Regions from separate parts of the Sporomusa aerivorans genome, predicted to be linked through region 3. Evidence: riboswitches for the same ligand, from Rfam matches in the RefSeq annotation. Region 3 holds a riboswitch; each other region holds the start of a gene.
What was found. A riboswitch is a leader RNA that binds a small molecule or an ion and turns the genes downstream of it on or off. The one in region 3 is predicted to bind thiamine pyrophosphate.

Region 1: linked by a shared signal. The riboswitch ahead of thiC (phosphomethylpyrimidine synthase ThiC) and the one ahead of cytX (putative hydroxymethylpyrimidine transporter CytX) in region 3 are both predicted to bind thiamine pyrophosphate.
Region 2: linked by a shared signal. The riboswitch ahead of thiT (energy-coupled thiamine transporter ThiT) and the one ahead of cytX (putative hydroxymethylpyrimidine transporter CytX) in region 3 are both predicted to bind thiamine pyrophosphate.

What each region holds. Positions count from the first base shown of each region.
Region 1 is NZ_CP156926.1:2,241,300-2,251,790, reverse strand. It holds gene SATMO3_RS10310 (ATP-binding protein) at 1-1,154, opposite strand, end outside; gene pyc (pyruvate carboxylase) at 1,631-5,080, shown strand; TPP riboswitch at 5,121-5,217, shown strand; gene thiC (phosphomethylpyrimidine synthase ThiC) at 5,281-6,579, shown strand; gene SATMO3_RS10295 (hypothetical protein) at 6,593-7,234, shown strand; gene SATMO3_RS10290 (methyl-accepting chemotaxis protein) at 7,307-9,016, opposite strand; gene SATMO3_RS10285 (NAD-dependent epimerase/dehydratase family protein) at 9,202-10,146, shown strand; gene SATMO3_RS10280 (GDSL-type esterase/lipase family protein) at 10,269-10,491, opposite strand, start outside.
Region 2 is NZ_CP156926.1:3,188,338-3,198,828, forward strand. It holds gene pheA (prephenate dehydratase) at 1-562, shown strand, start outside; gene nadC (carboxylating nicotinate-nucleotide diphosphorylase) at 805-1,632, shown strand; gene SATMO3_RS15030 (YkuS family protein) at 1,681-1,914, shown strand; TPP riboswitch at 2,079-2,178, shown strand; gene thiT (energy-coupled thiamine transporter ThiT) at 2,243-2,881, shown strand; gene SATMO3_RS15040 (2-hydroxyacid dehydrogenase) at 3,003-3,977, shown strand; gene SATMO3_RS15045 (MATE family efflux transporter) at 4,054-5,391, shown strand; gene SATMO3_RS15050 (hypothetical protein) at 5,488-5,685, shown strand; gene SATMO3_RS15055 (M20 family metallopeptidase) at 5,858-7,042, shown strand; gene SATMO3_RS15060 (MoaD/ThiS family protein) at 7,156-7,455, shown strand; gene SATMO3_RS15065 (hypothetical protein) at 7,599-7,799, shown strand; gene pyk (pyruvate kinase) at 7,829-9,583, shown strand; gene SATMO3_RS15075 (hypothetical protein) at 9,596-10,491, shown strand, end outside.
Region 3 is NZ_CP156926.1:5,069,932-5,080,422, forward strand. It holds gene fliB (flagellin lysine-N-methylase) at 1-505, opposite strand, end outside; gene SATMO3_RS24375 (YkvA family protein) at 536-925, opposite strand; gene thiE (thiamine phosphate synthase) at 1,017-1,658, opposite strand; gene thiM (hydroxyethylthiazole kinase) at 1,651-2,463, opposite strand; gene cytX (putative hydroxymethylpyrimidine transporter CytX) at 2,427-3,653, opposite strand; TPP riboswitch at 3,815-3,925, opposite strand; gene SATMO3_RS24395 (MFS transporter) at 4,051-5,478, opposite strand; gene SATMO3_RS24400 (PAS domain S-box protein) at 5,721-7,334, opposite strand; gene SATMO3_RS24405 (V4R domain-containing protein) at 7,376-7,903, opposite strand; gene SATMO3_RS24410 (diguanylate cyclase domain-containing protein) at 8,411-9,403, shown strand; gene SATMO3_RS24415 (EAL and HDOD domain-containing protein) at 9,630-10,491, shown strand, end outside.

The DNA of each region.
Region 1 (10,491 bases), 2.8 Mb from region 3:
ACTTCCTGCTCCTGATCGTATTCGGCCTGCATCGTCTTAATAACTAACGGCAGACGTGAATTGGGAAGCACCTCCCAGATATGTTTGCCAATAATATTATCCTGGCGGCCTAATAAGCGTTGACCTTCGCTATTTATCATATCGATAAAGCCATCGGCATTGATGGCAACGACACCTTCGCGCATACAATGCATGATTGCCCGTTTTTGCTCCAGGATAACGGTTACCTGATGAATACGCTGCTGAAGCTTAAAATCGGCATCGCCGTATAATTGCGCATTATGAACAGCGATAGCAGCATGATTGGCAAATGTCTTAAGGAGTTTGTGATCAACCTGGGCTTTTTCCCTGCTGGAACGAAAACCAATGATCAGAACTCCCATATCCACTTCATGCAAATACAACTTTATTACTGTTACATTAGCCAGACCTTCCCGCTCAAAGACAGTCTTAACCTGGCCGGATTGGAGCGTATCATGCCTGATCTCCATAATACTTGTGGTATAGACTATCATCCCGGAAATAATGGCTGCAGAATGGTTGTCCTGCCAACCGGCCATAATAGGCGCATGCCGGTCACCATTCTCATTAATCAATAAAATGCTGCCACAATCAGCGCCAAATAAACGCAGCGCACTAACCACAATAAAATCCAATACCTCCTGTAAGTCAAGCGAAGACGTAAGGCAGGCGGCAATCTCATTAATAGCCTGTAATTGCTCAAATTGCTTATAAACCGTTTCCTCATATAAAGAAAAAAAATAATCGGAAACAAAAACCCGTGTTCTATCCAGCAAGGAGTCAATCTCTCGCCGGTAACGGTTAAGGCTGGTCCAATCATCTTTTAGGAATAAAGACATGACATCTTTCACAGACTTTTCATATACATCAAAAAGCAACATGATATCAGATAGTTTAATCCCCTGCTCGAGCCTAAGCTTGCAGACCCGGCTAAGATAAACATTCAAGGGTGTAAACGTGTCATATGCGATGGACTGAATGAGCGCTTTTGTCAGTTGGATAATTTCCTGCTTTAGTTCTTCCCGGGGCATGCTGGCGTAAGAAACCGGCTCGCCTGCAGTGTCTAGTTCAAAGACAGTACCTGCATTGACTTCATCCTGGATAGATTCCAGAATAGTTGACAACCGACTCATAGAACCACCTTACTCCACATTTTTTTGTTACTTTATTTGCTTTTGTTATTGTTTCGTTGACTAAATACAGTACTAATGTTTATTATATAACTAAATTACATCTTTTTCCATTACTTTTTTCAGACTTTACAGATAAATCATGGGGAGGTCAGCCAAGTGACGCCACTGGATAAAAACCGGCCCTCCGGCGCCCAAATTGATGAAATTTCACCTGACAGCGAACAAACTGACGTATATCCCATTTTATCTTGCAATCTAAAATATAAAATTTTACAGAAACTAAAAATTATTATAAAAGATTATATTGAATACTCAAAAAATGTGGAGTTATAAAAAACTGCAGCTGTATCTATAAAAAATAACTATACTATTATTTTTTGGCAATTCCACTTGTGTTTTTTGTAAATCGGTGGTAAATTACGAATTACAGTTGTATTTTTTAAATGCACTATTGGTGGTTTTAGGAGGTAAAGTCAATGAAGAAAATTAAAACGGTGCTGGTTGCCAACCGGGGAGAAATTGCCATCCGAGTCATCCGGGCCTGTAATGAGTTAGGCATACGCACAATTGCAGTCTATTCTAAAGAGGATATCTTTTCACTGCACCGCTACAAAGCCGATGAAGCTTATTTAGTAGGCGAGGGCAAGAGTCCGGTCGACGCCTATCTTGATATTGAAGGAATCCTGCGTATAGCCAAGAATCGCGGCGTAGATGCTATTCATCCTGGCTATGGCTTTTTATCTGAAAACATTAACCTTGCTAAGCGCTGCCATGAGGAAGGTATTATTTTCATTGGTCCTACTATTGAACAGCTGGCTATGTTTGGCGATAAAATTAATGCCCGCGCACAAGCCGTGGCTGCAGGCCTGCCGGTTATTCCGGGAAGCAACGGTCCTGTACACAGTCTTGAGGAAGTCAAGGCTTTCGCTGAACATTTTGGCTATCCGTTCATTATTAAAGCCATCTTAGGCGGCGGCGGCCGCGGTATGCGAATTGTCCGCACAGCGGCTTCCATCGAGGAATCTTATTTACGGGCTAAATCAGAAGCCAAGGCATCTTTTGGCGACGATCAGATATATGTCGAGCGCCTGCTGGAATACCCGAAACATATTGAGGTACAGATTTTAGGCGACCAGCAAGGCAACGTCATTCATTTGTACGAAAGAGACTGCTCAGTGCAGCGCCGCCACCAGAAGGTAATTGAAATAGCGCCCAGTATCTCGCTTTCAGACGAACTGCGTCATGAAATCTGTAATGCGGCCGTCCGCCTGATGAAGGCTGTTGGCTACATCAGCGCCGGTACGGTTGAGTTTTTGGTAACACCTGATCAGCAGTTTTATTTCATTGAGGTTAATCCCCGGATTCAGGTAGAACATACTATCACCGAGATGATCACCGGTGTTGACATTGTTCAGGCCCAGTTATTTATCGCCGACGGCACCAGCCTGAGTGATGAACGGATTGGCGTCCCCGATCAAAGCAGTGTCAAATGCAACGGTCATGCCATCCAGTGCCGGGTAACCACCGAAGACCCTGCCAACCAATTTATGCCTGATACCGGCAAAATTACGGCTTACCGCAGTGGCGGCGGCTTTGGCGTCCGGCTGGACGCCGGCAACGCGTATGCCGGTTCAGTGATCACCCCTTATTACGATTCACTGTTAGTAAAAGTTTCTACCTGGGGCCTGACTCATAAAAGCGCTATTGCTAAAATGAAGCGCTGCCTGGGTGAATTCCGCATTCGCGGTATAAAATCCAACATTCCGTTCCTCTATAACGTAGTCAACCATGATGATTTCCTAAGCGGACATTATTATACTACCTTTATTGATACCTCCCCGGAATTGTTCGTATTCTCCCAGGCTCAGGACAGAGGCAGTAAACTGCTGCAATATCTGGCCGAAACGACAGTTAACGGGTTTGAAGGTCTGGCCAAACGCGCCAAGCCATCTTATCCGCCGGCCAGACTTCCCCAAACGCCCAAAGGCTCTTTAGCTGACGGCACCAAACAAATACTTGATCAGCGCGGCCCTGACGGCCTCGTAGCCTGGATTAAAGAACAAAAAGAAGTTTTAATTACTGATACCACCCTCAGGGACGCCCATCAGTCCCTGCTTGCCACCCGGGTTCGCACTCACGACATGCTGAATATCATCACCCCGACCGCCCACATGCTGCCTAACCTGTTTTCGTTCGAAATGTGGGGCGGCGCCACCTTTGACGTTGCCTACCGGTTTTTGAAGGAAGATCCCTGGAAACGGCTGGAGGCTCTTCGCAAACAGGCACCTAACGTTTTATTTCAGATGCTGCTGCGCGGCTCGAATGCCGTTGGCTATACCAGTTACCCGGATAATGTCATACGCGCGTTTGTGGCTCAGGCCGCCGAATCGGGTATTGATGTCTTCCGCATATTTGACAGCTTGAACTGGCTGGATGGCATGAGGGTTGCTATCGATGCAGTACGGCAGTCAGGCAAGGTTGCCGAAGTCGCAGTATGTTATGCCGGGGATATTCTGAACCCTGCCCGTCCTAAATATGACTTGAACTATTACGTAAAATTGGCTAAAGAGATTGAACAGGCCGGCGCACATATTCTGTGTATTAAAGACATGGCCGGTTTGCTCAAACCGGAAGCTGCCTATCGCCTGATTTCGGCCCTCAAAGAGGCTGTAGAACTTCCTGTTCACCTGCATATGCATGACACCAGCGGCAACGGTATCTATTCGTATGCCCGGGCAATTGACGCCGGCGTCGATATTGTTGATACTGCCGTCTCCGCCATGTCCGGCATGTCTTCGCAGCCGAGCGGCAATACTCTGTACTATGCATTAGAGGCTCATTCGCGCCAGCCTAAATTAGATATCCACGCTTTAAATCAATTATCCCATTACTGGGAAGATGTCCGCGCCTATTATAAAGATTTCGAAAGCAGCCTCTTCTTCCCTAATCCTGAGGTATATCAGCACGAAATGCCTGGCGGACAATACAGTAATTTGCGGCAGCAGGCAAAATCACTGGGGCTGGAAAGCCAATGGGATAAAGTCAAAGAAGTTTACCGGCATGTAAATGATATGTTCGGCGATATCATAAAAGTAACGCCATCATCTAAAATAGTCGGCGACATGGCCTTATATATGGTTGAAAACAATTTGACGGAAGATGATATCTACGAGACTGGTGATACGCTGGCCTTCCCCAACTCCGTCGTAGAATTCTTTTCCGGCCAGATTGGTCAGCCCTACCAGGGTTTTCCGAAAGAGTTGCAGCGCATTATCCTAAAGGGCAAAAAACCGTTAACCGCAAGACCCGGTGAAGCCCTTGAAGCTGCTAACTTTAATGAAATTCGCGATGGCTTGTCGGGAATTTTGCAGCGGCCTGTAACCACCTGCGATGTATTGGCCCATTCGTTATATCCCAAAGTGTTTGCAGATTGGGCGGATTTTGTCAATACTTATGGTGATGTGTCTATTCTGGATACACTTACTCTGTTCCATGGTCTAAACTTAAGAGAAGAAATCAGGGTAGATATTGAAGAAGGCAAAACACTGGTTATCAAACTGGTTTCTATTGAAGATCCGCTTCCAGATGGCACCCGGATTGTTAATTTTGAGCTGAACGGCTTGCCGCGCGAAGTCATAATAAAGGATAAGAGCATAAAAACAGTTGTACTTTCCCGAATAAAAGCCGACAAAGAGAATCCCAATCAGATTGGCGCTTCGATGACGGGGAAAGTTGTAAAAGTCATGGTAGAAAAAGGCGATCATGTCAAAAAGGGCGATCACTTACTGGTCACAGAAGCTATGAAAATGGAGACTACAATTCAGGCTCCTTTTGACGGAATCATAAAAGAACTCTTTGTAAAACCGCAAGATCCCGTGGAAACAGGAGATTTATTAATTGAACTCTTGAAATCAACCAAAGCATAGCTTATAATAGGTGCAATATAAAATTTATTAAAGTTTTATTAGTTATAGCTAGGGGTGCCAAATGGCTGAGAGGATTTTATCCAACCCTCGAACCTGATGTGGTTAGTACCACCGTAGGAAAGCATTCATATGTTCATTAAGGAAGCTTGCCTGCCCCACCTCTTTCTATAGCTAAAAATATTAAGAGGAGGGGTATTTTTATGTACACTACACAGATGGATGCCGCGAGAAAAGGAATCATTACAGAACAGATGCGTAAAGTAGCGCTGGAAGAGCAGCTGGAGCCTGAGCTCTTGCGCCAGTCAGTAGCAAGCGGTAAGGTCGTAATTCCGGCCAATCGTCACCACACCCGGCTGAGTCCCAAGGGTGTCGGCGAGAAACTCCGCACTAAGATTAACGTCAATTTAGGTGTTTCCAAAGATTGCTATGACCCTGAGCTTGAATTGGCGAAAGCTAAGAAGGCAATCGAATTAAAGGCAGAAGCAATTATGGATTTGAGCTGCTATGGCAAAACCCGTGATTTCCGCCGGAAATTAATTGAGATTTCCCCGGTAATGATCGGTACTGTTCCCATGTATGATGCTGTCGGCATGCTCGACAAAGATCTAAAGGATATCACGGTTGACGAGTTCTTCTCTGTGGTGGAAAGACATGCCGAAGACGGGGTCGACTTCATGACCATCCACTGTGCCATAAACCAGAAAACAGCTGAACGTGTGAAAAAAAATAAGCGCCTCACCAATATTGTTTCCCGTGGCGGCTCGTTGCTTTTTGCCTGGATGGAACTTAATCATCGGGAAAATCCCTTTTATGAATACTATGACCGCCTGCTCGACATCTGTGAAAAATATGATGTTACCATCAGTCTGGGAGATGCCTGTCGTCCGGGCTCAATCAATGATGCCACCGATCCGGCGCAAATTGAAGAACTTATAACTATGGGTGAATTAACCAAACGTGCCTGGGCAAGAAACGTGCAAGTTATGATCGAGGGGCCCGGACATGTACCGCTTAATGAAATTGCCGCCAACATGCAGTTGGAGAAGAGCTTATGCCATGGCGCCCCTTTCTATGTATTGGGCCCGCTGGTAACTGATATTGCCCCTGGCTACGACCACATTACGAGTGCTATCGGCGGAGCCATCGCGGCTGCCAACGGGGCCGATTTCCTCTGTTATGTAACACCGGCCGAACATCTCCGCCTCCCTAACCTGGATGACATGAAGGAAGGTATTATTGCGGCCCGGATTGCCGCCCACGCAGCCGATATTGCCAAAGGTATTCCCGGCGCCAGGGAATGGGATAATCAAATGAGTGCTGCCCGGGCTGAAGTAGACTTCCCTAAAATGATTGAATTAGCTATTGACCCGGAAAAGGCCAGGCAATACCGTAAGGAATCTGCGCCAGAATGCGAAGACACTTGCACCATGTGCGGCAAAATGTGTCCTATGAAGAACATGAAGAAGATTCTGGACGGAGAAGATTTGAGCATTCTGTAAGGGATGGAATGTCATGAAGAATGTTTCGGAAATAAAGCAATTACAGGAGTTAATTGAATTTTACCGTTCGAAACTATTGCTGGCATACCGTTGTCGATCCGACAATACACATCATCAATTTTTCAGAAGCATGACGCAAGCCCTTGTTTATTGCCAGCAGTACTTTGCTCTTCAACGCCGGTTACTCCCCCCTGCCGCTACCGGCGAATCCGAATTTCGCTGGTTTATAACTTTTGTATTTTTTCGGACCGCTTTTGCGTGTAATGAACAGATCTTATATCAATTGCTCAGCCAGAAAGCACCGGACAATATGCTTAAGATACATGACTGGACGCTAGGTAAAGCTTACCGGGTACTCTCCGGACATATAGTTACAACAGCAACACATTACCGGGCTTTTGACTTATTGGATGCGATGAATACCCTGCTTAACCGCCAGCAATACAGTCTGTATGAAACTGGCCGTGAATCTCTAACAACTTATCACGACCGGCCTTTCATCAGTACATACGGTCAAAAAGCTGACTTAATTAATCCCACACTTCTTTTTGCAATCCTTAAAGACATTGGTGAGCTGTTCGCCGGCCAAATCGCCGATACAGCCACACCGGCAGCCTGTTCAGCGGCGCCGGGACCTAAATCTTCCCACCGGTAGGAAATAGCAAACACTCCTCTCCAGGTATTTTATGGACACGAATACCTGCGAGGAGTGTTTTTTTGATTGTTTTTAGACCTTAAACCGGCCGGTACTCTTACGTAATCCCTCCGCCAGCCTGGCAAGCGCCTGACTGGATGATGCAATTTCCTCCATAGCAGCCGACTGTTCCTCTGTCGCCGCCGATACGGTCTGGGTCTGGCCAAGAATATCTTTACCGGTTTCACTGACATGCCGGATGGCTGTAACAATCTGGCTGCTATGAAGGGATATATCCTGAATCCCCCCGGAAATACCCTTCGTTTGTTTTGATACCAGGTCGATGAAACTGACAATGTCCTGAAATATCTTGCCTGAGCCATGCACTTGCTGCGAGCCTAGTTCTACTTCCCTGGACCCCTTGTGCATAGCAACTACGGCCCGCTCCGTCTCCTGCCGTATTTCGTTAATAAGTCCGGAGATTTGTTGCGTGGCGGCCTGAGACTGCTCTGCAAGCTTACGAACCTCATCCGCGACTACGGCAAATCCCCGTCCCTGCTCACCAGCACGAGCCGCTTCAATTGCTGCGTTGAGCGCTAACAAATTCGTTTGGCTGGCAATATTGGTTATCACACTCACGATTTGACCAATTTCCTCAGAACGCGTGCCAAGCCCAGTGACTACCTGTGACGATTCCTTTACCGTTTGTTCAATACAATCCATCTGGGCAACTACGGCTCCAATCTCCTTACAGCCAGTCTGCGCTGCTGCGGTAGTCCGGTCAGCATCAGTGGCGACGGCAGCGGCATTTGCAGCAATTTGTTGAATAGCCGAAGATATCTTTTCTACCGCTTTAAGAGAACCGGTCAGTGCTGAAAGCTGCTCTTGAGAAGCCTGGGAAATATCAGAAACCGAAGTGGCTACCTGGTTGGCAGCCTGGGCAGACTGTCCGGCGCTTGCCGTTAACTGCTTGGATGCAGTGCTTACGTGTTCTGCTGATTCGATGACCTCTCTGATTATATGACACAACTTCTCCGTCATACTGTTAAACTCCGACCCCATCCGGCCAAATTCATCTTTTGCAGAAACCGGTACGAGCTGTGTAAGGTTCCCGTCGGCAACCTGGCGTACTCCGGCTGTGAGCATAGTCAACGGTTTAGCAATCATCTTTACTAACAGTCGGCCAAAAATACATGCCAGCAGAACTGCTGCTGCCGTCACACCCCAAACAGCACCTTCCACCTGCGTGGCCGCGTTAATTTCCTGCAAGTTTGATTGCAAGGCAAGATTTTTATTGTAATCGATCAATTCCCGTCGAAGTTGTGTTGACCCGTTAAAGATGGACGCGCTGCCGCTGTATAGGTCAAACGCTTCTTGTTGCCTGCCGGAAGTGGCGAGGGTAATGATATCCTGCCGTACTTTCCGGTACCCTGTCAGCTCTTTCTCCAAATTAGCCAGCTTGTCAGTCTGGTAAGCATCCAGACTACTTTTCGCATACTCCGCCTGCAACTGATTAATCCGGGTTGTATTATCCTGAATATTCTTAATAATTATTTGTTGCTTATCCCGGTCATCAGTTAAAATCAATTCCACTAATTTGGACTCCGAGTCTTTGCTGAGTAACCGAACTTCTCCGAGTAATTGAATGGGAATCAGTCTGTCCTGATACATTATTGTCATTTCCCGGCTCAATGCTCTTACGGAATACAAGCCTACCCATCCTACACCAATTAAACATAGTACCATAAATATGATTAGAGAATAGATTTTTGCGGCTGTCTTAAAATCGGACAGAATGCGCATACAAATCACCTCCTAAGCTACTATTTTGTAGACATTCGTTGCTTTCCATAACTTACCTGCCTGCTTTTTATGATTCTTATTTACAAAACTGTACCCGGGCAGGAAATACACTAAAGCACGCGAACACAGTGCATTATAACCCGGCTGGGCAACCCATATAGTAAGTATTAATAGGGGGAACACTCATGAAAATTGTTCTGGCCGGTGGTGCCGGCGATGTGGGAAAACATCTATGTGTCTATTTGCTAAAACATGGCCACCAGGTTACTCTCTTTGATAAAGAAGAAGCATCCTTTACAGCAATAGCTGGCACAAAGCCTGCAATTCTTAAAGCCGACCTTAGAGACATACCACGGCTAACAGATATAATTGCCGGCAATGATATTGTCGTCAATCTTGCCTGGAGCTTTAGCGACGACCCCCATGAATTGTTTAGCAGTGATATTTTAGGACATATTAATCTGTTACAAGCCGCTGCAGCGGCCCGCGCCAAACGGCTTATTTATGCCAGTACGGCAGGAGTATACGGCGTTCCTGCCGCCTCTGCCATTGAAGAAACTCACTGCTGTCATCCCGAACAAGCGCGTAAACCGCTTTATTCGGTTGCCAAACATTGTGCCGAACAGCTCAGTGCGGTTCTTGGCTGTACATATGGCATCCCAACAACAATTTTAAGATTCTGGTGGGCTTTTGGGGATTCGATCGCCGGCAAGCATTTACGCGAACTTATCAAGCTGGCAATCGCCAATCGGCCGATACGTACGGTGGCTGAAGCCGGCGGTATGTTTGTCACCATGGACGATATCGGACTTGCTGTTGAGTTAGCGGGAACCCGTCCACATGCCACCGGCACAGTTTATAATGTCGGCAGCCTATATTTATCCTGGCTGGAGATCATTCAGTTAATCATTGATTTAACCGGTTCTAAATCCCCGCTGCAGTTAACGCCTTCAGCCGAATGGACCGGTCCGGCTTTCTTAAACGAGACTTGGGAGCTTAGCTGGTCTAAGGCAAATAATGAACTTGGCTATCGGCCATTATTGGATAATACCAATACACAGCAGTTATTTCGCCAGGCCTTAGCCACCTGTGTTCAACAGGTCATGAATACTACGAGTTCCGGCAAATGAAAAAAACGCCCTCAATGGACGCTCATAAACGATTGCGCGTATTCAAACATTCAGCACCTATTCCCCGGATTGAATTATAACGCTCATTAAACAATATATTGCTCACGATTTGCTTCTTCTGTTTATCTCCTCTCGGGTGTGAATGTAGCAATACAGATATTTGCCATAATTTTATAGCCTTCAGTATTGGGATGCACGGCATCATCATAAAGCATTTGCGAGGATTTTATGAAGCCGGCATGAAAGTCTATAACTGTTATACTATTATCCATTGCATATTCCCGCATATCCTCACGATATACCCCAAGTATATATTCATCTTCCCGATAGATGCAGGGTATAGGC
Region 2 (10,491 bases), 1.9 Mb from region 3:
GCTGGCTAAAAAGGACAGCCAGGAGCTTGTTGCTATTGTTTCTCATCCCCAGGCTTTGGCCCAATGTCGCAAGACACTGGCAAAGCTGTATCCGCAAGCTAAACTGAAACCGGTGGAAAGCACGGCCGAGGCGGCCAGAATTGTGGCGTCAGGCGATGGTTTTTACGCCGCAGTAGGTAGTGAGAAGGCCGGGCATATATATGGTCTCACCGTCTTAGCCGCCAATATTCAGGACAACCGTGCCAACTCAACGCGTTTTATTGGTTTGGAAAGGCAGCCGGCTGCCAGTCTCAAGGGGAAGTGCAAAACATCAATAGTATGCCAGATACATGGCGAAAAACCGGGAAGCCTATGTAATATTTTGCAGGAATTTGCCAAGCGGGAAGTCAACCTTACCCGGATTGAATCCCGGCCCGCACGTACCGGACTTGGTATGTATATATTCTTTTTTGATATTGAAGGCAGTATAAAAGAGGATAATATTGCAGCGGCTGTACGTGCTGTGCAAGCCAAATCATTGTGGTATAAAAACCTGGGTTCGTATCCTGTTTATCATTTGTAATGAAAATTACCAGCAGAAACAAAACAGCAGCCTCCCGGATAGGTTACCGGGAGGCTGAATTATTGTATTAACACTCTGCTTGAAATCTTTAATTGGCTACTATATAGACGTTTTCTGATTTACAGAGGATGTTTTTTTTTAGTTTGAACAAAATATAAGCAGGTCTTTTATTCAACAAATATGGTAACTGACAGCGTTAAGACGAACTTTCAGCTTATGACTGCCGGGGAGGAGGCAATATTATGAATAATCTTGTTGTTGAAGAAGTCGTTCGTCAAGCACTACGGGAGGACATCGGCTCCGGCGATATTACCAGCCAGGCTATATTTACCGACGATCATTATTCAGAAGGATATTTGCTGGCCAAAGAGGATATGGTGTTGGCCGGTAAGGATATATTTTCCAAGGTATATGCACTGCTGGACAGGCAGATTAAGATAGCATTCCGCTATAACGACGGCGACAAAATACCAACAGGCGAAAAATTCGCCATCCTTGAGGGGCCCACTCGCAGTATCTTAAGCGGGGAAAGAGTAGCGCTGAATTTCTTACAACGAATGTCGGGGATAGCCACCCAAACCCGGCTCTTTGTGGAGGCCGCCGGTCCTGATACCGTTATCGCCGATACCAGAACAACTACTCCCGGCCTTAGAATGCTGGAAAAGTATGCCGTCAAAACAGGCGGCGGCAGAAGTCATCGTTATGGGCTTGATTATATGGCCTTTATTAAAGACAATCATATCAAAGCCGCCGGTGGCATTCTTCCGGCAGTGGAAAAGATTCGCCAACAGCTTTCACCCTTTGTGAAAATTGAGATTGTAGTGGAAACCTTGGAGGAAGTAAGGGAAGCAGTTGCCGCCGGGGTAGATGTGATTGACTTATCAAACATGTCGATTACCATGATTGAACAGGCTGTTGATATAGTGGATAATAATGCCATGATCGAGGTTTCAGGGAATATTACTGTGGCGGAAGTGTCCGAGTTAGCTGCCGTCGGCGTAAATATTATTTCCAGCCTCATTATAACCCACTCGATTAAAGAGGCCGATATCAGCATTAAATTAAAGTAATGGTTACCTGCGCTTCAGGCCATAATAATTGAGAAAGGGGGTGTTCTTTTGACAAAAAAGGTTGCGGTAGAGGACAACTTGTCAACAATCAAACAAGCGTTAGAGCGAAAAGGGTACACAGTAGTCAGCCCTAAAAGCAAAGAAAGTGTAATGGCATGTATTGTGATGGGGATGGACAATAACCTGATGGACATTCAAAATACTATTACCAAAGCGCCGGTGATAGATGCCGCCGGTATGACTCCTGAGCAAGTCATATCCCGTATCGAGTCGCTTCAATAACTTAGCTTCAGGTGAGGCTTTAACCTTGTCTGCAGGTTAGTCGCCGGATAAATTTTGCGAACCCCTTCGCCCAAGCGTCGGGGTTTACACATTTTTTGATTTTGTAAATAAAAAATATTTGAACAGCAAATCAAATTATATTATTATAATAGTAATAAATGGAAGCAGAAAGCTAGGGGTGCCTTTTTGGGCTGAGAAATGGCTTGCCATTACCCTTTACCTGATCTGGATAATGCCAGCGGAGGGAAGCGATTGTACCGTCGACAGCCGTGCCCTGCGGGAGCACGGCTGTATATCTTTTTAAGACAATAAAGTGAGGTTGAGAAGTGTGAAAGCATCGCTTAGCGAAAATCTGGTCACCGTTGTCTCGAGTCCGACGACTGTAATAACGCTTATAGGAGTTGTAGCGCTGATACTCGGGCTTATGAGAATGAAGAAGGTAGAACTCAATGCAAGAATTATGGCGCATGTGGGTCTGGCTATTGCTATGGCCGCTATCTTGCACACGATTACATTGTATAAAATGCCGCAAGGGGGAAGCATCACACTGGGAAGTATGCTGCCGATTGTTTTGCTGGCGGTTTTTTATGGAAAAGAAGTCGGCTTTCTTACCGGTTTTTTATACGGTCTGGTCAATCTCATCCAAAATCCATTTATACTGCATCCGGTACAGGTGCTATTTGATTATCCTTTGCCGTTTATGGCATTGGGACTGGCCGGCTGTTTCAAAGATAATATTTTGGCAGGTACGGTATGCGGTATCGGTATTCGCTTCCTATGCCATTATATTTCCGGTATTGTTTTTTTTGCCAGCTATGCGCCGGCCGGTATGTCCCCTTATTATTATTCACTGGTATTTAACGCCAGCTATTTAATCCCGGAATGTATCATCTGTATTATTCTCTTGCGAATAATGCCTGTAAGAAGAATGGAGCAGATTATAAAAATGGAGAATAGGCAGGCATAGTTTTGGGGGTATGCAGCAATCCTGTAAGTAGGGATTGCTGTTTTTTCTGTTTGCGCAAGGATTTTTCCCGAGCAAAGCGGAATAGGTTAATTTAGAATTTATATAATGGTGGTGGCTTAATATGGAAAAGTACAAAGTAGTAATTACGGGCCGGGTTCTGCCGGCGGCTTTAGCGGCTCTGGAGACTCAATGCCAGGTGTACCGCTGGGAGCAGCCGACAGCGCCGACGTTAGCGGATTTATCCGGCTGGCTTAAAGACGCCGACGGACTGTTTGTTTCAACAAACATTGCTGTTAACGAGCAACTGCTGGCGGCTGCGCCCCGACTAAAAGTTATTGCCCAACCTGCAGTAGGCTACGACAATATTGATATAGCTGCGTGTACTAGCCGTAAAATCCCATTTGGCAATACTCCGGGAGTACTTGTGGAAACAACCGCCGATCTGGCCTTTGGTTTGCTGCTGACGGCCGCCCGGCGTATTCATGAAGGCTGGGACTGGGTGCGGGCCGGCAAATGGCAGCCCGGGGCACAGTTGCCGTATGGAGTTGATCTATATGGTAAGACATTAGGCATTGTGGGCATGGGCGCCATTGGTTCGGCAGTAGCCAGACGGGGGCAGGCAAGCGGGATGAAAGTTATCTACAACAACCGCACTCCCCGGGCTGATCAAGCTGATCTTAAAGCGGAATACTGTACTTTTGATCAACTGTTAAGCGAGGCTGATTTTATTGTGGTCTTGACACCCCTAACGCCAGAGAGCCGGGGAATGTTCGGCGCCAATGAATTTGCCAAAATGAAACCGACAGCTTACTTTATTAATGCAGCCAGAGGCGCTGTTGTTGATACCCAGGCGTTGTATAATGCCTTACAGGCAAAGCAGATTGCGTACGCCGCACTGGATGTCACCGATCCGGAGCCTTTGCCGGCAGACCATCCGCTCTTACAGCTGCCTAATATTCTTATCGTTCCGCACATTGGCAGTGCAACCACCGAAACCCGCAACCGAATGGCATTGCTGGCTGCCGAAAATCTGCTCTTAGGAGTGGAGGGAAAGCCGCTGGTTACTTGTGTGAACACAGAGGTGAATTATCGCTGATTTTTTAGCAAGTATAGTATTGTTGCAACTGTCAATACTTTGACTGTTAGTCTTGACTGTAATTTAGGAGGAAAACATGGATGAAGCCCAGGCATTAGGTCAGGAAAAGGTTGGCAAGTTGTTGTGGCGGTTCTCGTTACCGGCTATAGTTGGCATGGTGGTAAATGCATTATATAACGTTGTCGACAGTATTTTTGTCGGCAACGGTGTGGGGGAAGTAGGGCTGACTGCCGTAACTATAGCTTTTCCTATTATGATTATCCTAATGGCAATAGGAATGCTTATTGGCATCGGTGCTTCGACGCTGGTCTCAATCCGGCTTGGCGAGCAGAAACACGCCGAAGCGGAAATAATTCTGGGTAACGCCTTTAGCTTGATGGTGGTTGCTGTTCTAACGACAACGGCGCTGGCATTGGCATTCTTAGATGAGATTCTGCTGTTTCTGGGCGCCGAGCCTGGCGTGTTGCCCTATGCCCGCGAATTTACCAGGATTATACTTATCGGCAGCTTATTTATGCATATTGGCTTCGGACTCAACAACATAATACGTGCTGAGGGCCATCCAAAGGTCGCCATGGCAACCATGCTGATATCCGCCGTATTAAACACAATGTTAAATCCGCTATTTATTTTTGTTTTCAAGTTGGGGATAGCGGGGTCGGCCCTGGCCACTGTAGCTTCGCAGGCGGTTTCGGCCGCCTGGGTACTCCGGTTTCTTACCAGTGATCAAGGCATTCTCAGGCTGCGCAGCGCCAACCTGCGACTGGATGCAAACATTGTTTGGGAGATTTTTAAACTTGGGTTATCACCTTTTTTAATGCAGCTTGCCGCCAGTGTGGTCACTGTGTTGTTTAATTACAGTCTGCTTCGGTATGGCGGCGACCTGGCAGTGGCGGCAATCGGTATTATTAACCGGGTAAGCATGCTGATACTTATGCCCATATTTGGTATTAGCCAAGGTGTTCAGCCTATACTAGGGTATAATTACGGAGCCCAAAACTATGACCGGGTTATTGCCGTCATGAGACTGGGGATTATTGCTGCTACCGGAATATCGATTGCCGGCTTTGCTGTGACTCAGCTATTCGCTGAGCCGATTATCCGCATTTTTAATGACAATCCTGCTTTAATATCGATTGGCGCTGACGGGCTTAAAGCGTTTTTAATTATGCTGCCGATTATTGGCTTTCAGGTTATTGGCGCCAACTACTTTCAGGCGGCGGGAAAAGCTGGTTTTGCTATTTTTCTCAGCATGTCACGGCAGGTTATTATTTTAATACCGGCTATTATCCTTTTGCCGCAGTTTTTCGGAATGAATGGCATTTGGTACGCAGCGCCGGTTGCTGATATAGTATCTTCCATCCTGACAGGCAGTTATTTATGGCTCGAATTGCGCAGGCTTTCAAACGCCTGATGGAAAAACATTCCGCGGCGGGACAGGCCACGGCATTGCAGGAACTGGCAGTCGGGAAGCGAATAATATCAGTAGTATAAGGAAAGGCTGGTAGTCATGAAACCCAGGTTGTTTATTGCCCTGTTTTCCGCCGTGTTTTTAGCTATGCTGGGAGCGTCTGCGCTCGCCGAAGCAGCTCAGCTTACTGGAAAAAGTGCTAACAGCACGCAATTGAAAGCTGACGAGAAAAGAACAAAACAGCTTCGTCACGGTTACATTAAGCACGACGGAAACAAAGTCTATTACTATTGGTAGTTCCCGTGCAGAAAAGGCAGACCATATATGGTTGAGCCTTTATTTTTTTTGTAAATACTGGACAATTTGCGAATTATATAGATAATATGCAGCCGGCAGATGCCAAAGAAGGATTTTTTGATATGCTTGTATAAGAATTAATTTCTAAACAGGGGCAGGAAGGACGAATGGTATGAAAACGCAGATTCATGATATTGTTGTAGATAACGCCGACTATGTCATAGCTCTCCGGCGGCATTTTCGGACTTTCCCGGAGGTCGGCGGCAAGGAATACGAAACACAGAAAAAAATTATGTCCGAGCTGACAGCTATGGGCTTGACTCCAAAGGCAATTGCCGGCACAGGTGTAATTGTTCAGATTGATGGCGGCAAGCCCGGCAAAACGGTTGCTATTCGCGCCGACCTGGATGCTTTGCCTATTCAAGATGAGGTTGAACAGCCTTACTGTTCGCAGCACGCCGGAATATGTCATGCCTGCGGGCACGATGGACACACTGCCATGCTGCTTGGTATTGCCAGAGTGTTTAATGCCATTAAATCTGAAATGACCGGAAGTATCAGGCTGCTGTTTCAGCCCAGTGAAGAGCAGTTTCCCGGCGGGGCCCTGGGCATGATTGAGGAGGGGGCGCTGGCAGCGGTGGATGCAATCATCGGCGCTCACCTGTGGCAGCCGCTGGAAGCAGGGGCCATGGGAATAACTTTTGGGCCGATGATGGCCGCGCCTGATCAATTCACAATTACAGTGCAAGGACGGGGCGGGCACGGATCCATGCCGCATCAGACAATAGACCCCCTATATGTCGGCGCCCAGATGGTATTAGCACTCAAAACTATCACTGGCAATAACATCAATGCTAACGAACTGGCGGTATTATCACTGGGGATGTTTAAGGCTGGCGAGGTTTTTAATATTATCCCTGATTCTGCTATCTTGCAGGGAACGGTTCGTACATTTGATACCAAAACCCGCGAACTAGTCTTCGCTCATATTGACAGGATCGCGAGCGGTATTAGCGCGGCAGCGGGAGCCACCTATAAACTGGAAAGTTGTTTTGGCCATCCGCCGGTGGTTAATAACCCGCAAATTGCAAAAGTAGTGGCAGAGTGTGGTAAAAGAGTACTAGGAAAAGATGCAGTAATAGAAATAAGCCCGGTTATGGTAGGTGAAGACTTTTCCTTTTATCAGCAGCATGTACCGGGATGTTTTATGTTTATCGGGATTGGCAATTCTAATAAAGGTCTGATATACCCTCATCATCACCCGAAATTTGATATGGACGAAAAAGCGCTCGGTTATGGCGTGGAAATCATGGTGGAATCAGCGCTGCAACTACTGAACCAGGAAGCTAACTCTTGAGGGAAAATAAAACGAATCGGTACCGGTTTAAAAAAAATATATTTCTTTTAGAGGAAAAATACGTATTTTGGTGAAATATACCTTGGCAATAATTTCAGGATGGAGGAAAGGGTATGGCTAATTCTGAAGAAGCCAGTGGTACGATTGAGTTGCGCGGTTTTTTGCATTTAGCTGAATTGTTTAATGAGCGAGGCTGGAAAATTCCTTATCATTATACAATCGCGGCGCCGGTAAACGGACACCAGCTTTTAGAACTGCTTGCTATCCCTGCGGAACAAGTTGAAGCCATGTTTATTAACGGCAGAGCCCAGCCGCTGGCGCACGCGGTTATAAAGGCTGGTGACAGGGTTGCCTTGGTACCGCCGGGAACTCCAGGACCTTACCGGGTATTTTTAGGTTTTGTGGATTTATAAATTGCACTGATACTTGTTATAAAAACCATTTTTTTTGCAGGAATACTGCCGGCTTTGGAGAACAAAGCTATAGTAGCTAGCTTCTTGTTGTTTTTTGGAGTATTTGTAAAGCTTAGTAGGAAGAAGCTAATAGGAGGATACTTATGTGGACCGTAGTATACATAGCTTCTAATAGAGCACAGGCGGAGCTGTATAAAAACGTACTGTGCAATGAAGGTGTGCTTGCCAATATACGCCCGGCCGGAGTGGTTTCCGCTCTTGGTGACGGCTTATACGAAATTTTGGTTTTAGAATCGGAAGCCGACGAAGCGCATTCGATTTTATGTCAACATGCAATACGCTAATTATTGTAATATTTGAAGGAGTGATATATTTGTTAAAGAAAACCAAGATTGTTTGCACTGTGGGCCCAAGCACTGATAACGTCGGTGTATTGGAAGCTATGATCGAGGCTGGCATGAATGTTGCCAGGTTCAATTTTTCGCATGGTTCGCATGAAGAGCATGCCAAACGCATTGACAGGGTTCGGGAAGCGGCGGAAAACGTGAAAAAGCCGGTTGCACTGATGCTGGATACTAAAGGTCCGGAAATGCGGTTAGGTTTGTTTGGCGAAGGCAAGGTTTTATTGGAGAAAGGCCAGAAGTTCGTGTTAACCGGCCGGGATGTCACAGGCACAAAGGAAATCGCTTCTGTCAATCATAAGTTTCTGCCGCAGGAAGTTGCACCAGGGCAGACAATCCTTATATCTGACGGTCTGGTAAGTCTTCATATTGATGCTGTTGAAGGCGATGATATTATCACTACGGTGAATAACAGCGGCCAGATTGGCGACCGCAAGCGGGTTGCTGCGCCGGGGGTGGCTGTTAACCTGCCGCCATTGTCGGAACAGGATATCCTGGATATCAAGTTTGGCATTGAAAAACAAATGGACTTTATTGCTGCATCGTTCATTCAAAGAGCGGCCGACGTGCTGGCTATCCGTAAAATTCTTGAGGATGCCTGCTACAGCATGGATATCATTCCTAAAATTGAGAACGCGGAAGGCGTTAAAAATATTGATGAAATTCTAAAAGTCTGCGATGGTCTCATGGTTGCCCGGGGCGACCTGGGGGTTGAAATTCCTGCCGAAGAAGTGCCCTTGGTTCAAAAAATGCTGATTCAAAAATGCAATAGGGCCGGCAAACCTGTTATCACTGCAACACAAATGCTGGAGTCGATGGTCACCAATCCGCGGCCGACAAGGGCTGAGGCCAGTGACATCGCGAACGCTATTTTCGATGGCTCGGATGCCATTATGCTCAGCGGGGAAACCGCATCAGGCCAATATCCGCTGGAAGCTGTACAGACTATGGCCCGTATTGCTATGCGTACGGAAACATCTTTACGTCACACTGATATATTAAAGGGAAAAGGTATCCAACTGCAGCGTACGACCACAGATGCGATCAGTCACGCTACTGCCCAGATTTCGCATGAATTGGGTGCGGCGGCTATTGTTACTTCAACGCAAACCGGTTATACTGCCCGCATGGTATCTAAATACCGTCCGCAGTCAACCGTGGTGGCTGTTACCCCCAGTTCGAAAACGGTACGGCGGATGCTTCTGCTCTGGGGTGTTTATCCGATTTTAGGGCCTAGCTTCAATAATACGGATGAAATGGTGCAAAGTGCAGTTGCCAGTTCCTTAACAGCCGGCGTAGTAAAAGACGGAGATTTAGTTGTCGTTACAGCCGGGGTACCTGCAGGAATGTCCGGGACGACAAATATGATCAGAGTACATGTTGTTGGTAATATTTTGATGCGCGGCACAGGTATTGGGCAACGGGCCGTTACCGGAAAAATCGCCGTGGTTTCATCATGCAAAGACATTAAAACCAAGTTTCAGCCGGGTGATATCCTGGTAGTCAGCAGTGTCGACGAAGAGACCGCTCCATATGCCGCCCAAGCCGCCGCTATTGTGGCTGAAGAAGGTGGGTTAACCTCGCATGCCGCCATTGTCGGCGTTAGTTTCGGCATGCCGGTGCTTGTCGGGGTTGAAGGCGCTACAGAACGCCTGCAGGACGGTGCCATTGTCACTGTGGATGCGGCCCGGGGAATTGTATACCAGGGAGAAATAAACGCTAGATAGGGAGAAACCCTTATGGCAGTATGGTTTTTTGTGCTGACAGCAGTTGCGATAGTTTTAGCCGCCTGGTGGTTTTATACCAGGCGGCTTGCTTGGCAATTTGCCCGTATTGCGTCTCAATTGAACAAAATGTCTGTCTCGCGGCAGAGTCATGCTGGCAGTAAACGGATTTTGCGTCAGCTTTATAAAATTGTGAATGCCTGCTTGCTTGCCGGTAAAGCTGATGAAGCGTATCGGGCTTTTGATTTATTAAAGCTGGCTTTAGGCAACGGCCTGGGGCGAAAAGGAGAAGCCGTACACCTTAGTGCCGTTTTTTATCTGGCACTGAGGCTGAAACAACTGGATGCGGCTGGCCACTGTATTGATACATTTCGCCCTTTGCTGAAAAATGTGACGGCGGCCGAATTGCCTGCTGTCATTGAACAGCTGGGGCTGATTGCTGTTATTAGTTTGAAACAGCGCCAGAACTTTTTAGCAGCCCGCGCAATTGAAGTTATCTCTGCCGGAATGTCAAGCGCACAGGAAGATGGTGCGCAGGCTGCCGTGATGCGAGCCTTTCGTTTAGCCGGCCTTACCGCGTTGCGCAGGCATGATTCGGGACTTATCCGCGAAATGCTTGTCAAAATTGGCGGGTGGCTGGCGGCGCAGCCGGAATTTGCTTCCCGACAAGAGCTGGCGGTTGAAGTGATAACGGCATGGCTGCACAGGAGCGTAAAAGCCGGTGATGTCGATATGTATGAGATTCTGACGCAGTATATTGATCAATTGGTTGAGGAACAGCGGTTAACAGCACCGGCAGTAAATACTATTGTCAAGGAATGCGTGCATTTAGCAGGTATGGAAAGCCTTAATCCTTTTAGCCGTCTGGCCGGCAGAATATCCCTTTTTGTCCTGGAATTGGCCCTAAAAGT
Region 3 (10,491 bases):
AGTATAAGGGCTTTCTGGCCGGCTGTTGCTGCGGATAAACCTCCGCGGCAAAGCTGTCTGCCGGGAATTCTATCGGCTGCGCATCGTCTTTAACAATAGTCAGCGCCGTTTCCCGGTCGGCCAGTTTCAGCACGGCCGGACAGCTGAAACTCAGCGTCAGCTCAATGCCCCGGGCGGTACTCATCGGGTAACGGGGAAAAGTCTGGCAGACAGCATCAAGGTGGCTGTGGCCGGCTTCTTTATGCAGCCGGCAGTGGTTGTCCGCGTCCAAAAACCAGCAACCGCCGCCCGGCTGTTTGGCAATATAAGCATATTCTCCGAAACCGGCCTCACTGTCCAGTCTGACAAACGCCCGGGAGAATTCCGCTTCCCGTCCGCTACTGGCAAATAACCGTTCATTCCGATAATAGCTTTGTTCGCCAACTGTCACCTGCCAGGGATTGCGGCAGCACAGTCCGCACATCTCACAGGCAAACTGCTTAACAATATCGGTGTATATATACATAACTTCCCTACCCAGCAATTGTTTCTTACATCAGGAGAAAAAAACCTTATGGAACAGGGCAACAACCAGTGCAATCCAGGCTACGGCCGCCACGGCCAGTATCGCCAGAATATACGGCATGCGCCGGGCCCACTTTTCACTTTTGCGCCTGCTCTCGTCTATTACACTGGCCGGCAGCAACTTGGTCAAATACAGCACGGCGCCGGCAATGAGGCCGGCATCATCGGCAATCCCCAGCAAAGGCAAGTAGTCCGGCAATAAGTCAATCGGGCTGACAACATAAAGCAATAGAGCCGTGAGCAAGCCTTTAACATAATTAGGGGTCAGCGGATGCCGCCAGGCATAAAATAAGATTACGGCATTATCCCGAAAAATCTTAAGCCAGGCCCAGAAACGGAACAACCTCCCTGCCTTGATCACAGTATCACCTGCCTAATTCCCCTAGTGTCATAGTTGTGCATAACCTTGTACTTTAATTGTAACATATATACCTACTATTCGCGGCGGTTATTTAAATTCGCCGGGCCGCCTTTATCATTTGGTCAAGGGCAGCGGCGGCCTTACAGGGATCTTCAGCTGCGACAATGGCCGAAACTACAGCTGCCCCGGCGGCACCTGCCGTTATAACATCACAGATATTATTCCCATTAATCCCGCCAATAGCAACAACCGGGATGGTTACCTTATTGTTTATTGCTGCCAGTTCAGTTAAACTCACCTGGTCGGCATCGTATTTGGTATTGGTGGGATAGATAGCGCCAATGCCCAGATAATCGGCCCCCTCGTTTTGCGCCGCCAGGGCTTCTTCTAAAGTTGCCGCAGATACGCCGATAATCTTATCGGGTCCCAGCAGGCGCCGGGCCACGGTTAAGGGCAGGTCAGACTGGCCGATGTGCAGTCCATCCGCATCTACCGCCAGGGCAATGTCGGCCCGGTCATTAACAATGAGGGGCACACCGTATTTTAGGGTGACGTCTTTTATGGCCTGCGCCGTCCGGAAAAAATCCAAAGTTGGCAGATTTTTTTCCCGAATCTGTACCACCGTAACACCACCCCGGATAGCTTGTTCCACTGTTGCGACAAGCTCCTTGGCGCCAAGCAGATCCCGGTCGGTTACTAGGTATAACGAATAGTCAACAGCCGCTCTATTCATGGATAATCCGCCCACCTTTCCTTACCGCTTCAGGCGTCATGGCCCACACCGCATCAAACAGCCGCATCCGGAAAGTGCCAATTCCCTCTCCCGGCTTCAGCGATTGCCGGGCCAGTTCCCCGGCCAGTCCCATGGTCATTACCCCGGCCGCCGCGCCGGAAAACCAATCGTCGGTCGCGCCACAGTAGCAGGCAATCAGGGAAGTAGCCATACAGCCTGTCCCGGTTACCTGTGACATGATGGCATGACCATTGTCGATGCGGCATAGCCGCTCACCCTGGGCAATAATATCCTGCTGGCCGGTAATGGCAACGACACAGTCCACTCTTTGCGCAAGATTTCCGGCCACCTGAGCCCCATCGGCCTCGTCGGCAACCGAATCGACGCCTTTAATATCGGCATCCAGACCGGCTATTATTTTTATCTCCGACATATTGCCGCGGATCACGGTCGGGCCCACCTCCCGGATGATCCGCTTGGCGGTAGCCGTCCGCAGCGCTGTGGCCCCCACACCGACAGGATCAAAGACAACAGGAATGCCCTTTGCCCTGGCTTTTTTGCCAACAGCCACCATGGATTCGATACTCCGCGAATTCAAAGTACCAATATTCAGGACCAGAGCGGACGCAAACGAAACCATCTCTTCCACTTCGCCAATATCGTCGGCCATCACCGGCGAAGCGCCAATTGCCAAGGTTATATTTGCACAGTCATTTACCGTCACATAGTTGGTAATATGATGCACTAAGGGTTTCTTTTCTTTTAGCGTTACGAGGCTATCGGATATCTTTTGCAGTAAGTCCATTGTTTCGTATACCCCCATAAGATTTTATGCAGTAATGCGGTAATAAGCATTACCGGGATGGTAGCGCCCAGGGCAAAATCCAGCTCGATAAACTGGTAATACAAGCCGACCCCGGCGCCCCAGACGAGCAGCGCACCCCAGTTGACCAATACGGCATCCTGCACTTTGCGATTTTTAACAATAAAATACTCGGTTAGCAAAATGGCAAACAGCGGTGCAAACACCGAACCGATTGCGATAAGGAAATGCTCGTACTGTTCAATGTTAAACCACAGAGCCAGCATAGTGCCAATTACCGTCATAACCAGGGCTACCTTCTTCTCATTGAATTGGGGATATACATTGGCAAAACTGACCCCTGCCGAGTAAGCGTCCAAAAAAGTGGTCGTAACGGTTGCCAATATAATAATTCCCATGGCCGATAGCCCCAGATTAGCTGCCAGCAGCATGGCGGAAGGCTCGGAATTGCCGGCAATAATAGCTGCTCCCAGGCCAATGATATACATCCAGCAGCTGCCGATAAAGTAGCCAAGGCCGCTGCCCCAGGCCGCACTTTTTTTACTCTTGGCAAAGCGCGTATAATCGGCAATCAAGGGCAGCCAGGACAGCGGCATAATGACGCTTAATTCCACGGCCTGCCCGAAAGACATGCCGCCGGCCGCCGGCGCAAATAGCGCGGAGCTGTCCTTAAACACAACACTGCTTAGCACCATGGTAATGCCTAAGAGGAGTAATACCGCCACCATATTGGCTTTCTTCATGCCGCCTTCCCGGCCAAGCGCGATCCAGAGCATAACCAGCCCGCCGATTCCAACACTCCAAAGCGTAAGCTGATCCAATCCCCACAATATTTTACTGACTTCATTGGCCGAGCGGGCGGCAGTAATAATCATAACCGCCGTCCAGCCGACCAGTTGCAGGACATTTAACACCGAAAACAAATAAGAGCCGTATTTACCGAAAGAAATCCGGGTAGACACCAGTGCCGGTATCCGTTCCTGCGTCCCAATCAGCCCGGCCAGCACTAAAATGCCTGTCCCCGCCAGATGGCCAAGGACAATCGCCGCCACACCGCTCTGGAAACCGAGAGGAGCCAGGAGCCCGCCTGTCAGTATTTCGGCAATGGATATCGCCGCGCCAAACCAGAGAAACAAATAATGATTGAACCCCAATGTACTCTTTTTCGCCACATAAATCCCCTCTGCTTTCTAAATATAATAGTATCCAATAAAGATTTACATGCGCGGAGTAGGTAAAGCTAATCCCTGTCCGCATAAAAGAACTCTTTATTGGATTTCATATAAATTAAAATATAAAAAAACGCATCCGTAAAGATGCGCTTTCAGAGTATGTTGTTGCTCTGTTACATCCCTACGCTGGCATTACCCAGATCAGGTTAAGGGTCATAGATTTCATCAGATCTATATCTCAGCCGGCCTCTCCAGCTCCCCATGAAACACGGGTATTCTTTTTAGTATTATAGTAGCATATCTTTCCACTGGTTTCAATAATTGCGCAATATATTATGGAAAAAATTTCAAAATAATTATTTTTTTCAATTTCAAGTTCTATCCGGCTTGCGCTTTTTTATGTTCTGCCGGGAACTGCCTTGCGCGGGCGGTTGAAGGAAACCAGGGACCCGATAACTGCCAGGAAAACACCCACAAGCAGGGCATCGTGATAGCCGGTCATGAACGCCAGCGTCTGCTCTGCCGGTGTCGGCTGACTGATGCCGCTTAAGCTCGCGGCGCGCCGGTATTCCAGAATTGAGACGGAAAGCGCGGTACCGCATACCATGCCAAAATTCCGGGCAAGCGCGTTTACCCCGCTTGCCACCCCCAAATACCGGGGTGCAACAGCGCTCATTACACTGCTGTTATTGGGTGACTGAAACATGCCGTTCCCCAGCCCCATCAACGCCTGCCCGGCCATAATCGCAAGCAGCGATGATCCGCTGCTAAGTTTGGCCGTAATTAGCAGCCCGGACGCCATTAGCCCCAGGCCGGCTGTTGTCAGAATGCCGGGACCGACCTTGTCGGACAGAGAGCCGCTGAGAGGCGCGGTAATCGCCATCATTAATGGAAAGGCCGACATAATAAGCCCGGTTTTGGCCGGCGAATAGCTAAGTACGTCATGCAAAAAATAAGGCAGCAGCATGGTACTGGTAAACATGGCGGTAAAAGAGAGCGCCCCGGCCAAATTACCGGCTGTAAAGGCCCAATTGCGAAATATAGACAATTCCAGCATGGGGTGCTCCACTTTTCGTTCCTGGGCAACAAAGACAAGGAACGAAGCCACGGCAAAACCGATACAGCCTAAGGTGTTCACCGACAGCCAGCCCCACTCGGTACCGTAGCTCAAAGCCAGTAAAAAACCGACCATCGCTGCGGTAAATAAGGCGGCCCCTGAATAGTCGATAGTTTCCCGGCGCATATCCCGGTCAAACGGCAAAACCAGATACACCCCGATAAAACCTAATAAACCGACAGGCAGATTAACAAAGAATATGGCGTGCCAGCCGACATGTTCGACAAGCACTCCCCCCAGTCCCGGACCGCTCAGACTGCCCAGGGCCACAATTGTGCCGATCATGCCCAATACCTTGCCCCGCTCCTGCGGTGGAAAATTGCTTGTGACAATGGCCATGGCATTGGCCATTAAGGCGGAAGCGCCTACAGCCTGCAACACCCTGAACCCAATGAGCAGGCCGATGGAGTTGGCCAGGCCGCAGAGCAGCGAGCCGGCCGTAAAACCGATAAATCCGTAGCCATATACCTTGCGCCGCCCCAGTACGTCGCCCAGACGCCCCATTAACGGCAGCAGGCTGGTAATTACCAAGAGGTAAGCGGTAACCACCCATTGCGCAGTGGGAATATCGGTGTGAAGCGCCGCCGTAATCGGCGGCAAACCTACATTAACAATGGATGATGTCATCGTCGCCATAAAACTGCCTGTGCCAACAACTCCAAAGATCAGCCATTTATAAAAACTAAGCTGTTGCAGTTTTTCTTGCACCCGGAAACCCCTTTCATTTGCATATTAATAGCAGCATCCGGCAGCTTAATACCCGCCATGTAATGCAACGCTGTATCTCCTCCGGCTTAGTTTGCCAGCTATTCTTTTGAGAAATTCCATCGTCGGCGGCCAGATTATCTGGAAAATCGGCCCAGTGAATTCCCCAGCCCAACAGCGGACAAAAATACTTTTGAATCCATAATCTATGATAGGAAATCAAAAGCATTAAAAAGACGGCCGGATCAGCCTATTATCTTCTGTAGTTGAATAGCCGTGGCCAGAGCCATGCGTGTTTCGTGCGAATCAAGCGACAGGTTTAATATTTGCTCAATCCGCTGCTTTCTGAGTTGAATAGTCTTATGGTGCAAATACATTTGCGCGCCTATTTCCTTAAAACTCAGACCTGTCAGGATTTTTTCCAGTGTTGCAAGCAAATCCGTTCCGTCCGTTTGGTCATGTTCAATCAACGGACCCAGTAGCTTGCCGACATAATCACCGGCATCCCTGCTCCCGGCAAACGGAGCAAGCACCCGATAAAGGCCACAATCCTCATAATGACATATCATCTGCGCCGGCCAGACCTTTTCTGAAATTCGCAGTGAAGCTTCGGCATTATCAAGGCGGTTGGAAAAAAACGACCAGCCCGCGGCATAATTGGCAATACCAATACGAACCTGTAGATTCGGAAAGTATAAAGATATATCTTTAAGATACTCCCGGGCCAAACCCAGTTCTTTATCCTTCCGGCCGGCACCGGCTAAAGCGGAATTAATAACACCAATGCCTTTTACGTTCTCCCAGGCGACAGTATGTTCCTTCCGGCTGAGGAAATCCACCACAACATCAAGCATTTGCTGCTTTCGGTGCAGGTTGCCGTCAGCGTCAGCCTGCGTGTCCAGATTAGAAATGGCGAGTAGAAAGAGAGAAAAGTCCTTGGGAATACTAATCTTGTTCTGCCAGGCTAAATCAAAAATTCCGGCATCATTACTTTGTACAGAAGATGCAAGCTGATTAAAAAATTCAGATTTTCGCCTGCGTTCATAAGCCTGCTGCAACAGGTTTTCACTATTCTTGCGTTCACTAATATCACGAGTGACGCCCAGAAAGCCAATAAAAGCGCCCGCATTATTTCTAACAACTGTTACCAGAGATTCGGTCCAGATTATTTTCTTGTTTTTGCGGGCTTGTTCACTTTCCAAAACCAGCGATTGATTGCTGGCGTCAGTCCCTGTCAGCAGTGCACCGGCTTTCTGAAAAACATCTTGCAAAAAGGGCAGTGGCGTTGCGTTTACTGCTTTTCCTAGAAACTCTTCGGGAGTATAACCCAATAATTTTTCAATGGAAGGGCTCATATACCGGATCTCCATTGCCTCGTCCATCAACCAAATTACGTCACCGGTATTCTCGGCTATCAGCCTGTATTTCCGCTCACTCTCCGCAGTAGCCGCCTGACTTTTTTCCAGCTCAGCGATGTATCGCTGCTCATTTTCAGTCACTGTCTGCAAACGCACAATCATTGTATTAAAAGACTGGGAAAAATCCCCCATGAAATCAACACGCTGGCTATAATCGCCCGCAGCCACCATGCTGGTCTGCCATGCCAAATGTCTGAGATTTGACTGCAGAGCTTTCAGTGCCCCGGGAAAATAGCCGCGCATCTGCAAAGTCTGCGATAAATCCCCTGCGGACAAGGCCACAGCAAACTCGCAAAGTGCCTCAAGCTCCTTAACCAATTTCTCCAGGGACGGATATTGCTGAAAATGTCCGGTAAGTTCTGCAGGAATACCTCTCCTTTGTAAAACATGATTGATCAGCGTTATTATCTCATTTAATTCGGTATTCAGTTCCTGATTCACTGACACAGCCTCCTCGGATAAGTCTCGATTCCAGGAGCGCCTTATTGGTCATTGGCAATTTCAGCCACGAACCGACAGGTCCGATCGCCTGTGCACCAGCAATCAACCTCTTTCACTGTGAATGCTTTACCGGTGAAGCCCTCAAAAAGACCGGCAATAAAGCCCTCGTCATACACACATATTTCATAATCAAGTTCCGGTAAACCGGAGCAGTCCAAATCCTCAGCAATACTAAGCACATATTTTCCCTGAACATGATCCGCCTCTTCGACGCGTAGAATCCCGATATGTTTTTCAGCAAGACTGGCCTGCAGCGCTTTAATAAAATCGCTGAAATCAGCAAAATCCCCATAGGGCGCAAAAACATTCCGGTAATATTGCTGGCCGGCTAGCAGTCCGGCTTTATAAAATAATGTATCTGTATTTTCAGAACCATAAGCTTGCTCAATAACATCACGAAAGCAAAACTGCATTAGCCGGTAAACCTCGGTCCTGACCATCGGTCCCAGATTCGGCCGGCCTCCTTCAACATCGCCCAACAGTTCCCAATTAAATTTATATTTTTGCATTACCATCTTACCTTCTTTCCTAACGATCTTGACTCATTGAACTAAATACTGTTTTGACATTAATTGCGTGAATCCTGCAATTACCATTTAAAATAAAAGAGACTGTCTCCGTAATACTACAGAACACTATCCTTGAAGGATAGTGTTCTGTAGTATTTTACCCGTATGACTGCATAGCCGAGAGATTGAAGAGAGGTTTAGCGGCCGTCATAATTATAGGTAAGCGATTTTTTTGCAGACTGATCATTGTCGTATTAGGATAATTGGTAAGAATACTATACATCATTTTCTCATTTTTCGTAAAATATCCGCAGAGCCCAATTCTGTTCAGGCTCTAAAGTTTGAATTATATTTGGTAACCATCGCTATTCAAATTCAAATCGGACTGGCCTGCAGAAAATAATTCAGACTATTCATGCTCATATTTTGATCTGTGCGTATTCTTTAGTTCTTTGTCCTACATTTTAAGCAGTCGTCCTCACCCCGCGTCAAAAGAAAGGAGGCTGTATGACCCCAGACAAAACTGACAGCGGCTGTCCTGGCTGCTATCAGACCAACATTAAACCGCCCTGTGAAAAACAGGCCGCTGCCTGGATAAAAAGAGCCACCGGCTTGTTTTTGTATGCAATAACAGTGTATTTTCAGATAAGCACCTTGTTCCCGGCATTTGTCGTGATTATTATTCAATTGCAGATCATACTTGCCCTTTATCTGGTTATTAGTCTGAAAAAAAAAGGATATATAATTTCAGTTGTTTTCAGTATAATACCAGGCCTGACAGCTGCCAGCCTTTGGCTGACCGGGACAATCCCTATAGTGCCGGTCATAGCAGTTCCCCTGGGTACAATTATCACCATCACCATCATTGCTCGCTGGAACGACCGGCAGGAGCGCAGGCTGAATGAACTCAGAAAGCAGATCAATAAGCAGGCCATTACTGAAGAAGTAATAACTAAACACAATAAACAGTTACAGGAAGCTAACCGGTCCATAAACAAAAAGGCCAGAAAACTTAGCTATCTGGCCTTTTTTGATGTATTGACAGAATTGCCGAACCGCCGGATGATTATCGACCGCCTGCAGCTTTTAATCAGTCGATCCCAGAACAAAAACGCCGGCTTTGCCATTGCGTTCATTGATCTGGATAATTTCAAGAACATTAATGATTCCCTGGGACATCATGCCGGCGATTTGGCCTTACAGTATGCTGCCCGGAAATTAAAGACAGCGATTCACCCGGACGATATACTGGGTCGTTTTGGCGGCGACGAATTCGCTCTGATTATTCATCGTCAGCTCCAGGCCGCCGATATTTTTGACTATGTAGAACAGGTGAATACGGCCGTCCGTTCTCCCTTTGCCGTTGAAGGCACAGAATTTATGATCAGTGCCAGTTTCGGAATTGCTATATATCCACAGCACGGCAACAGTCCCGCCGAGTTGCTCAGATACGCCGATACCGCCATGTATAAGGCAAAGCGTCCGGCAAGAACAGAGTGAGTTTTCCAGGACTACTGACAGACAGTATTTTAAACCCGTAATAGATACATTATGGCGGCATGATCTGGTTATGGCTGCCAGTTATGCGCAGCATATTATGCCCCCCTTCTCCTGAAGCACTATCGCCTGGAGATAGTGCTCATTAGTACTTAGCTCCAGCTTATGTACAACCAGGAGATTGAACGATCCTTTGAAATGTATATTTTGAATCGAAAAGGAGATTATTATGGCACAGGCAACAGATGTGCATGTGGCCCGCCAGCCTATTTTTGATGCTCATTTAAAAGTATTTGGCTATGAACTGCTGTTTCGCAATAAAATTCATAATATCTACCGGGAAACAGATGGTGAGCAAGCCACTCATGATGTTATTGTGAATAGCTTTTTACTAATTGGTATAGAAACTCTGACCAATGGCAAAAAAGCCTTTATTAATTTTACGGCCAACTCACTTAAAGAACAGCTTCCCGCTATCCTCCCCCCCAAACTGGTTGCCGTAGAGATCCTGGAAGATATTGTCCCTACTGAGGAGATTGTCCGTGCGTGCCGGAAATTGAAAAAGGAAGGATATTTACTAGTTCTGGATGATTTTGTTTTTTCTCCGGAATATATCCCCCTTGTGGAGCTAGCCGATATCATCAAAGTGGATTTTCGCGCCACATCATCAGAAGAAAAAAGGCAGCTTATTCAGCGCTTGCAAGGTTATTCTGTCAAATTTTTGGCTGAAAAAGTGGAAACGCAGGAAGAATTCAAAGAGGCGCTCCAGATGGGATATTCTTATTTTCAGGGCTATTTTTTTTCTAAGCCAGTAGTTATGTCTGGCAGAAATCTTTCAGGATACCAAGCGAACTATTTCCATATCTTGCGGGAAATTAGCCGTCCCGAATTAGAGTTCGGTCAAATTGAAGACATTATCAGAAAGGATGTCTCTCTATCTTACAAGCTTTTGAAGTTTATCAACTCACCCTTATTCGGTTTCGCCAACAAAATCAGTTCATTACGGCAGGCCCTGACACTGCTAGGCCAAAAAGAACTGAAAAAATGGGTGTCTTTGCTGGCGTTAAAAGGTGTCAGCAGTAATAAACCCG